Regions from separate parts of the Streptomyces sp. NPDC051214 genome, predicted to be linked through region 1. Evidence: riboswitches for the same ligand, from Rfam matches in the RefSeq annotation. Region 1 holds a riboswitch; the other holds the start of a gene.
What was found. A riboswitch is a leader RNA that binds a small molecule or an ion and turns the genes downstream of it on or off. The one in region 1 is predicted to bind S-adenosylmethionine.
Positions count from the first base shown of each region.

Region 2: it holds a riboswitch for S-adenosylmethionine, as region 1 does, so the genes downstream of both, thrC (threonine synthase) here and AB0M70_RS24805 (aminotransferase class V-fold PLP-dependent enzyme) in region 1, are expected to answer to the same signal.

Region 1 covers NZ_JBFBAT010000009.1:249,858-255,056, reverse strand. Annotated here, with positions in the region: gene AB0M70_RS24820 (Rieske 2Fe-2S domain-containing protein) at 1-755, shown strand, start outside; gene AB0M70_RS24815 (cytochrome bc complex cytochrome b subunit) at 752-2,383, shown strand; gene trpD (anthranilate phosphoribosyltransferase) at 2,520-3,584, shown strand; SAM riboswitch class IV at 3,659-3,775, shown strand; gene AB0M70_RS24805 (aminotransferase class V-fold PLP-dependent enzyme) at 3,943-5,199, shown strand, end outside.
Region 2 covers NZ_JBFBAT010000007.1:466,870-472,068, forward strand. Annotated here, with positions in the region: gene thrC (threonine synthase) at 1-1,013, opposite strand, end outside; SAM riboswitch class I at 1,031-1,165, opposite strand; gene AB0M70_RS21140 (glucosyl-3-phosphoglycerate synthase) at 1,335-2,279, shown strand; gene AB0M70_RS21145 (hypothetical protein) at 2,362-2,637, shown strand; gene AB0M70_RS21150 (trehalose-6-phosphate synthase) at 2,697-4,100, shown strand; gene otsB (trehalose-phosphatase) at 4,318-5,178, opposite strand; gene AB0M70_RS21160 (DUF3263 domain-containing protein) at 5,195-5,199, opposite strand, start outside.

The sequences.
Region 1 (5,199 bases):
TGACCCTGGGCGTGGCGCTCTTCTGCATCGGCGCGGGCGCGGTCCACTGGGCCCGCACCCTGATGTCCGACGTGGAGGTCGCCGACGAGCGCCACCCGATCGAGGCCGAGCCCGAGGTCAAGGCCAAGGTCATGGCCGACTTCAAGGCCGGTGCCGCGGAGTCGCAGTTCGGCCGGCGCAAGCTGATCCGCAACACGATGTTCGGTGCGCTCGCCATGGTGCCGCTCTCCGGCGTCGTCCTGCTGCGCGACCTCGGTCCGCTGCCGGAGGACAAGCTGCGGCACACCCTGTGGGCCAAGGGCAAGCTGCTCGTGAACATGAACACGAACGAGCCGCTGCGCCCGTCGGACGTCCAGGTCGGCTCGCTGACCTTCGCCAAGCCCGAGGGCCTGGAGGAGCACGATCACGACTTCCAGAAGGAGATCGCCAAGGCGGCCCTGATGATCGTCCGGATTCAGCCGGACAACATCAAGGACAAGCAGGAGCTCGAGTGGTCGCACGACGGTGTCGTCGCGTACTCGAAGATCTGCACCCACGTCGGCTGCCCGATCTCCCTGTACGAGCAGCAGACGCACCACGTCCTCTGCCCGTGCCACCAGTCCACCTTCGACCTCTCCGACGGTGCCCGAGTGATCTTCGGCCCGGCCGGTCACGCGCTGCCGCAGCTGCGCATCGGCGTGAACGAAGAGGGCTACCTCGAGGCGCTCGGCGACTTCGCTGAGCCCGTCGGTCCTGCTTTCTGGGAGCGCGGATGAGCACTTCGGCGAACGAAAACCGTAAGAAGGAGGCGCCCGCCGGAGAGCGGGTGGCCGACTGGGCCGACGGACGTCTGGGGATCTACTCCCTGGCCAAGGCCAACATGCGCAAGATCTTCCCGGACCACTGGTCCTTCATGCTCGGTGAGATCTGCCTCTACAGCTTCATCATCATCATCCTCACGGGTGTGTACCTGACCCTGTTCTTCCACCCGTCGATGAACGAGGTGGAGTACCACGGCAGCTACATCCCGCTGCAGGGCCAGCTGATGTCCGAGGCGTTCAACTCGACCATGCACATCAGCTTCGATGTGCGCGGTGGTCTGCTGATCCGGCAGATCCACCACTGGGCGGCGCTGATCTTCCTCGCGGCGATGTTCGTGCACATGATGCGCGTCTTCTTCACGGGTGCCTTCCGCAAGCCCCGCGAGGTCAACTGGGTCTTCGGGTTCCTGCTGTTCGTCCTGGGCATGTTCACCGGCTTCACCGGTTACTCGCTCCCCGACGACCTGCTCTCCGGTACCGGTGTGCGCTTCATGCAGGGCGCCGTCCTGTCCGTGCCGATCGTGGGCACGTACCTGGCGATGTTCCTGTTCGGCGGGGAGTTCCCCGGCGGCGACTTCGTGGCCCGGTTCTACTCGGTGCACATCCTGCTGCTGCCGGGCATCATGCTCGGGCTCGTGGTGGCGCACCTGATCCTGGTCTTCTACCACAAGCACACCCAGTTCGCGGGTCCCGGCAAGACGAACAAGAACGTCGTCGGCATGCCGCTGCTTCCCGTGTACATGGCGAAGGCCGGAGGCTTCTTCTTCCTGGTCTTCGGTGTGATCGCGGCCATCTCGGCGATCGCCACGATCAACCCGATCTGGGCGCTCGGTCCCTACCGTCCGGACCAGGTCTCCACCGGAGCACAGCCCGACTGGTACATGGGCTTCTCCGAAGGCCTGATCCGTGTCATGCCGGGCTGGGAGATCAACGCCTGGGGTCACACGCTCGTCCTGGGCGTGTTCATCCCGCTGGTGATCTTCCCGCTGGTCCTGGTCGCGATCGCGGTCTACCCGTTCATCGAGTCCTGGGTCACCGGCGACAAGCGCGAGCACCACATCCTGGACCGACCGCGCAACGTCCCGACCCGTACGGGCTTCGGCGTCGCGTGGATCACCTGGTACATGGTGCTGCTCATCGGTGGTGGAAACGACCTCTGGGCCACGCACTTCCACCTGTCGATCAACGCGATCACCTGGTTCGTGCGCATCGCCTTCTTCGTGGCACCGGTCCTCGCCTTCATCATCACCAAGCGGATCTGCCTGGGTCTGCAGCGGCGTGACCGGGACAAGGTCCTGCACGGCCGCGAGTCGGGCATCATCAAGCGGCTGCCGCACGGTGAGTTCATCGAGGTCCACGAGCCGCTCAACCAGGAGCAGCTGCACACGCTCACCGCGCACGAGCAGTACGCGCCGCTCGAGATCGGCCCCGCGGTCGACGAGAACGGCGTCGAGCGCAAGGTGACCGGTTCGCAGAAGCTCCGGGCCAAGCTCAGCAAGGGCTACTACGGGGAGGACAACCAGATCCCCAAGCCCACCACCGAGGAGTACAAGGAGATCACCAGCGGCCACGGCCACCACTGATCACCTGAGACTCTGACCAGGTCGCCACGGCGAGAGCCCTGTCCATGCGTTCCACTGCATGGACGGGGCTCTTTGCCGTCCCCCGGGCTGGATAAGGTGTTCCTGTCCCGTGTCTAGACGAACCCAGGAGCGGCAGATGAGCGCTGTGACCCCCGCAGGAGGCAACACCGCGGCGGCCCGTTCCTGGCCGGGTGTGCTGAACGGACTGCTCGAAGGACGTGACCAGAGCACCGAGGACACGGCCTGGGCCATGGACCGCATCATGCGGGGCGAGGCGACCGACGCGCAGATCGCGGGCTTCGTCGTCGCCCTGCGGGCCAAGGGCGAGACCGTGGAGGAGATCTCCGGCCTCGTCCGCACGATGTACGAGCACGCCAACGTGATCGAGGTGCCGGGGCAGACCGTCGACATCGTCGGCACCGGCGGTGACGGCGCCAAGACCGTCAACATCTCCACGATGTCCGCGATCGTGGCCGCGGGCGCGGGCGCGAAGGTCGTCAAGCACGGCAACCGCGCGGCCTCCAGCGCCTCCGGGGCCTCCGACGTCCTGGAGAAGCTCGGGGTGAACCTGGAGCTGCCGCTGAACCGGGTCGTCGAGGTGGCCGAGGAAGCCGGGATCACCTTCTGCTTCGCCGTGAAGTTCCACCCGGCGCTGCGGCACGCGGGAGCGGCGCGCAGCCAGTTGGGCATCCGGACCGTCTTCAACGCCCTCGGTCCGCTCACCAACCCGGCCAGGGTGCGCGCCCAGGCGGTCGGCGTCGCCGACCCGAGGATGGCGCCGATCGTGGCCGGAGTCTTCGCCGAGCGCGGCAACTCCTCCCTGGTCTTCCGCGGCGACGACGGTCTCGACGAGCTGACGACCACGGCGACGTCCCGGGTGTGGGTGGTGCGGGACGGGGCCGTGCGCGAGGAGGCCTTCGACCCGCGGGACGTGGGCATCGACCTCGTCCCCGTCGAGGCGCTGCGGGGCGCCGACGCCTCGTACAACGCCGAGGTGGCGCTGCGCCTCCTGGACGGCGAGAAGGGCCCTGTGCGGGACGCCGTCCTGCTCAACACGGCGGCGGCCCTGGTGGCCCTCTCGCCGGGCGAGGGGACCCTGGTGGAGCAGATCGGCGCCGGCATCGCGAAGGCGGCGGAGTCGATCGACTCCGGGTCGGCGAAGAAGGCCCTGGAGCTGTGGGTGGCGGCCAGCAACCGGTGAGTGTGGTGCCCACCGCGGTCCGGATGCCGGACTGCGGTGGGCACCGAGAAGATCGTGTGGCAAGATGCTGCGCAGGTCATGAGTGACAGCGATTAGGCCCCGGCTCGCTGTCCGGCAACCCTCCGTCCGTGGCGGGGTGCCCCGGGTGAAGACCAGGCCGTGGACAGCAAGGTCCATGGCAAGCGCGGACCCCTGCGAACAACCCTGGGGTCCTGGTCCTCAAGGGAGCAGTCTCGTGAGCAAGCGAATGCGATAGGGCTTTCCGGCCCCTTTTCCGCACCCCCTTTTTTCTTCGTCACTGCGGCGCCGTACGCGCGCTCTCGCAGTGAACTCGCCTGCCTTCCCACGGGAGTTCGCCATGTCTGTCACCACCGCTGCCGCCGACCAGATCGTCTGTGCCGCCCCGCTGCCCGTCCTCGGCCGTGACGTCACCGTGCCGCTCGTCACCGGCGGCGAGGTGACCTACGCGGCGCTCGACTACGCGGCCAGCGCCCCGGCCCTGCAGCGGGTGTGGGACGACGTGGCCGCCTACGCGCCGTACTACGGCAGCGTGCACCGCGGTGCCGGGTACCTCTCGCAGCTCTCCACCGACCTCTTCGAGAACAGCCGGGTCACCGTCGCGGAGTTCCTCGGCTGCCGCGAGGACGACCAGGTCGTCTTCACCCGATCGACCACCGACTCGCTCAACCTGCTCGCCGCCGCGCTGCCCGCCGACTGCCAGGTGTTCGTCTTCGAGACCGAGCACCACGCCTCCCTGCTTCCGTGGCGCGACGCCCGCGTGACGTACCTGAACGCCCCGCGCACCGCCGACCAGGCCGTCGCCACCCTGGAGCGCGCCCTCGCCGACCGCGACCCCTACGGACCGGCCCTCGTCTGCGTCACCGGCGCCTCGAACGTCACCGGCGAACTGTGGCCGGTCAAGGAGCTCGCCGCCGCCGCTCACGCCCACGGCGCCCGCATCGTCCTCGACGCCGCGCAGCTCGCGCCCCACCACCCGGTCTCCATCAGCGAGCTCGACGTCGACTGGGTCGCCTTCTCCGGCCACAAGCTGTACGCGCCCTTCGGCTCCGGCGTCCTCGCCGGCCGCTCCGACTGGCTGAAGGAAGCCGACCCCTACCTCGCCGGCGGCGGCGCGTCGCGGAAGGTCGCGCGGCGTACGGACGGCGGCGTGGACGTCGAGTGGCACGACACCGCCGCGCGGCACGAGGCCGGATCGCCCAACGTCATCGGCGTGTACTCCATCGCCGCCGCCTGCAAGGCGCTGACCGAGGCGGGCTTCGACGAGCTCGTCGCCCGTGAGCGTCACCTCATCGCGAAGGTCCGCGAGGGCCTCGCCGAGGTGCCCGCGGTGAAGGTGCTCTCGCTCTTCGGCGACGACGCGCCGCGCGTCGGCGTCATCTCCTTCGTCGTGGAGGGCTGGAACAGCTCGCACTTCGCCGCCGCGCTCTCCGCCGAGTACGGCATCGGCGTACGCGACGGCCTCTTCTGCGCCCACCCGCTGGTGCGCACCCTCCTCGGCAGCGACCCGCAGACGCAGGGCGAGTGCGGCGCCCCCGAGGCCGCGCCCGGCGAGAAGTCGCTGAACGCGATCCGCGTCAGCTTCGGCGCGGGCACC
Region 2 (5,199 bases), on a different contig from region 1:
GGCCCGTCGGCGGGGTTGCCGATGGCGAGCGACTTGGCGATCGTGTTCGGCTTCTGGGGGCGCACGACGTCGTGTCCGGCCTTGAAGGCGGTGGACACCGGCGAGCAGCCCTCGGCCTGGGCGCCGAAGATCTTGTAGGGCTTGTCCTCGACGAGGCCGAGCGCGATGAGCTCCTTCAGACCCTTGTCGATCTTCGTGAGCTGCGAGCCGGAGGCGATCGGGATGACCAGCTGGTCGGGGAGGACCCACCCCAGCTGCTCGCAGATCTCGTACGCGAGGGTCTTGGAACCCTCGCCGTAGTACGGCCGCAGGTTCACGTTCACGAAGCCCCAGCCCTCGCCCAGCGGGTCGCCGATGAGCTCGGAGCAGAAGCGGTTCACGTCGTCGTAGTTGCCCTCAATGCCGACGAGCTCGCCGCCGTAGACCGCGGCCATGACGACCTTGCCCTGCTCCAGGTCGTGCGGGATGAACACGCAGGAGCGGAAGCCGGCGCGGGCCGCTGCGGCGCCGACGGCGCCCGCGAGGTTGCCGGTGGAGGAGCAGGAGAGCGTGGTGAAGCCGAAGGCGCGCGCGGCCTCGATGGCCTGGGCGACGACGCGGTCCTTGAAGGAGTGCGTCGGGTTGCCGGAGTCGTCCTTGACGAACAGCTTGCCCTGCTCGACGCCGAGCTCACGGGCGAGGTTGTCGGCCTTGACGAGCTTGGTCCAGCCGGGGTTGATGTTCGGCTTCTCGGCGACGTCGGCCGGGACGGGCAGCAGCGGGGCGTAGCGCCAGATGTTGTCGGGGCCGGACTCGATCTGCTTCCGCAGGGCCTCGGGGTCACCGGTCGGCAGGTCGTACGCCACTTCGAGCGGGCCGAAACAGGCCTGACAGGCGAAGATCGGGCCGAGGGCGTAGAGCTCGCCGCACTCGCGGCACGAGAGGCCCGATGCGGGGCCGAGGTCCACGGAACCCGTGGACGTGGAGTCGATCGAGGGGGTGGTGTCGTTCGTTGCGACAGTCTGCGCAGCCATGGAGGCGAGGCCCTTTCTCCTCATCTTCCTCGCGACGCATCTCGCCGCGAGACGGAATTGGCACCTTCCCCACCGAGACCTCGCGTGCGCGGTCGGCGGGATGGTTGCCGGGGCTTCAACGGGCCGTATCCCTCTGCCCCTCTGGATGAGCGGTATGGCGCCGGGGGCTTCTGGGGCCCCAGGGCATTTGTGACGCGATGACCCCGGCATGCGATGGTCATCGGCGTTGTTCAAGACTGTAACCGACGGCCTGGACCCTTGAGATAGTCGTCCGAACCGCGAGATGGATCACATGTAGGCCACACACAGGAGGAGCCACCCGTGCTGGAAGAGGCCGAGCGCTGGCTGACCAGGCGTTCCTGGTCCGTTGCCGACCGTCCGCTCAGCGCACTCGTCGACGCCAAGCGGGCGTCGGGGGCCTCGGTGAGTGTCGTCCTGCCCGCGCTCGACGAGGAGGGGACGGTCGGCGAGATCGTCGCCGAGATCCGCCGTGAGCTGGTCGAGAAGGCCGCTCTCGTGGACGAGCTCGTGGTGATCGACTCCGGCTCGCGGGACCGTACGGCCGAGGTCGCGCGGAAGGCGGGCGCGCGGGTCGTGCACCGGGACGTGATCCTGCCGCGCATCCCGGCCGTGCCCGGCAAGGGCGAGGTCATGTGGCGCTCGCTCCTGGTGACCGGCGGTGACATCGTCGCGTTCGTCGACGCGGACCTGCGGGAGTTCTCGGCGGACTTCGTCACCGGCACAGTGGGCCCGCTCCTGACCGAGCCCGACGTGCAGTTCGTGAAGGCGATGTACGACCGCCCCCTGGGTGAGACCGCGGGCCAGGGCGGCCGGGTGACCGAGCTGATGGCGCGCCCGCTGCTCAACATGCACTGGCCCCAACTCGCGGGATTCGTCCAGCCGTTGGGCGGCGAGTACGCGGCGCGCCGGTCTCTCCTGGAGCGGCTGCCGTTCCCCGTCGGATACGGGGTGGAGCTCGGCCTCCTCGTGGACGCGCTGCACACCGTGGGTCTCGACGCGCTCGCGCAGGTCGACGTCGGGGTGCGCAAGCACCGGCACCAGGACGGGCAGGCGCTCGGCCGGATGGCGGCGGCGATCTACCGGACGGCGCAGTTGCGGCTCGCGCGCGGCCATCTCGTACGCCCCGAGCTCACCCAGTTCGAACGGGGCGCGCAGGGGTTCGAGCCGCGGACCCATTCGGTGGACACCGAGGAGCGCCCGCCGATGGGCGGCATCGCGGAGTACACGGCTCGCCGCGTGGCGTGACCGCCAAAGCCGGGCATTTTGTCTACATTCCCCACTTATGTGGGTCACGCAAGCATGGGGAAGCGCGCTACGGATCGGTGCCGTGGCCTTGGCGACGGCCACTCTCACGGCAGGAGCACTCGGCGCGTCCGCCGCGGCGGACGCCGGCACCGGTCCGAGGATCAGCCACACCGAGGACATCGCCCGGTGGACGCAGGCGCACCCCGCGCCACCGGAACAACAGGGCGCGCCCGTCCCCCGGGGGGAACTGGCCAAGTCGGGCAGCGACTCGGACACGATGCTGTACGCGGGTCTGGCGATCTCCCTGTGCGCACTGGGAGCGCTGGCGGTGGCGGCTGCGAGGAGCAGGCGCGACTAGCTTCGACTAGGGCCCTTCGGACGTGTTTGAGGCCCCGCCCCAGGGGCTAGGTTCGCCACATGGTCTCCGAGCACGCTTCCGCCCAGGTCCTCGTCGCGTCCAACCGCGGCCCCGTCACGTACGCCCTGGAGGAGAACGGGGAACTGACGGCCAAGCGGGGCGGCGGCGGCCTCGTCTCCGGGCTCAGCGCGATCGGCGGCTCCGACGGCGACGACGCGGCCCTGTGGGTCTGCGCGGCGCTGGGCGACGGCGACCGGGAGGCCGTGCGGCGCGGGGTGGGCGAGCCCGGGGTCCGGATGCTCGACATCGATGCCCAGGTGCACGCCGACGCGTACAACGGGATCGCCAACTCGGTGCTGTGGTTCGTCCACCACATGCTCTACCAGACGCCGCTGGAGCCGGCCTTCGGCCCGGAGTTCCGGGCACAGTGGGCGGCGTACGAGACCTACAACCGGGCCTTCGCCGAGGCGCTCGCGGAGAGCGCGGGAGCGGACGCGGCGGTCCTCGTCCAGGACTACCACCTGGCGCTGGTGCCGGGGATGCTGCGCGAGCTGCGCCCCGACCTGCGCATCGGCCACTTCTCGCACACACCGTGGGCGCCGGTGGACTACTTCCGGATGCTCCCGGACGACATCGCGGAGCAGCTCCTTCGCGGCATCCTGGGCGCCGACCGCGCGGCCTTCCTGACGGGCCGGTGGGCGGACGCGTTCACGGAGTGCTGCGTCGCCGTCCTCGGCGGTACGTCCGGCACGCGGATCGGGGTGCACGGGCTCGGGGCGGACGCGGACTTCCTGCGGGAGCGGTCGCGGCGGGCGGACGTGGAGGAGCGCCTTGTCGCGCTGCGGGAGCAGATCGGGGGCTCCGGCGACCGCAAGGTGATCGTCCGCGTGGACCGTACGGAGCTGTCGAAGAACATCGTGCGGGGACTGCTCGCCTACCGGGAGCTGCTCGAGTCCCGCCCGGAGTGGCGGGAGCGGGTGGTGCACGTCGCCTTCGCGTACCCCTCGCGGCAGGACCTCGCGGTGTACCGCGACTACACGGCGGAGGTCCAGCGGGTCGCCGACGAGATCAACTCCCGCTTCGGCGTGGAGGGCTGGACCCCGGTCGTCCTGCACGTGAAGGACGACTTCGCGCGCTCGCTCGCGGCGTACCGCCTGGCGGACGTGGCGCTGGTGAATCCCATCCGGGACGGGATGAACCTGGTCGCCAAGGAGGTGCCGGTCGTCTCCGACGACGGGTGCGTCCTCGTGCTGTCGCGGGAGGCGGGGGCGTACGAGGAGCTGGGCGAGGATGCGGTCGTCGTGAACCCGTACGACGTCACGGGGACTGCTGTCGCGTTGCACGCGGCGCTGACGATGCCGGAGGGTGAGCGAGCGGAGCGTACGAAGCGTCTCGCTTCAGCGGCTACGGCTCTCCCCCCGGCCCAGTGGTTCCTGGACCAGCTGCGGGCGCTGAGGGCCTGAGTTTTCCCCAACCCCGCCCCTTCCCGGCTGTGACATTTGCGGCTGCGCCGCGCAGGGGCTCCGCCCCAGACCCCGCTCCTCAATCGCCGGAGGGCTGAAAATTCAGCCCGTCCGGCGTTTGAGGACGAACTCGGCGGAGCCGGTGATTGACGGCAAGCAAGGCCCCCGCGCCAGAGCGGGTTTTCGGGAAGGGGCGGGGTTGGGGACTAAAAAGTCCCTACGCCAGCCTTGCGGCAACCGCTCCCAGCAGCTCCACCACACCCCCCGGCCCGTCCACCACCAAGTCCGCCCGCTCGGCCAGCTCCGCGACCTCCGCACTGCCACTGCACACAAGCAGCCCCCGCACCTGGTCGGAGCGGAGCTTCTCCACGGCCGCGAAAGCAGGCAGGTCGCCCAAGTCGTCGCCCGCGTAGAGCACCGTCTCCGCCCCTACCTCCCGCACGTAGTCCGCGAGCGCCACGCCCTTGTCCATGCCCGGCGGCCGCAACTCCAGGACCAGACGCCCCGGTTCGACGATGAGGCCGTGGCGGGACGCCAGCTCCGCCAGCGGGCCCCGCAGCGCCTCGAAGGCGGCCTGCGGATCGGCCGCACGGCGCGTGTGGACGGCGACCGCACGGCCCTTCTCCTCTATCCACGTACCGCGCCACGCGCCCATCGTGTCCAGGAATCCGGGCAGTTCGGCCCGCACGGCCGCCACCCCGGGATGCGGCTCCGCCGCGTGCACGGTGGACGAGACGGCGTCCCACCGCTCGGCGCCGTAGTGCCCGAGCACGACGAGGTGCTCGAGGCCCGGCACGCCCGCGAGCCCGCCGTACCGCACCGCCACACCCGCGGGACGCCCGGTGACGACCGCGACGGAACACACCTTCGGCGCGAGCGCGGCGAGGGCGGGGACGGCGTCGGGGTGGGCGCGGGCCTGCTCGGGGTCGGGCACGATCGGGGCGAGCGTGCCGTCGAAGTCGAGCGCGATCACGGCTTTTCCGGGGCGCGCGAGCAGCGCGGCGAGGCCCTCGCGCCCGGCGGGGGTCACGGGCTCGGGCAGCTCGGGAGAGGACGTCGAGTACACAGGGTCACCCATGGGCCCGACCCTACGCTCAAC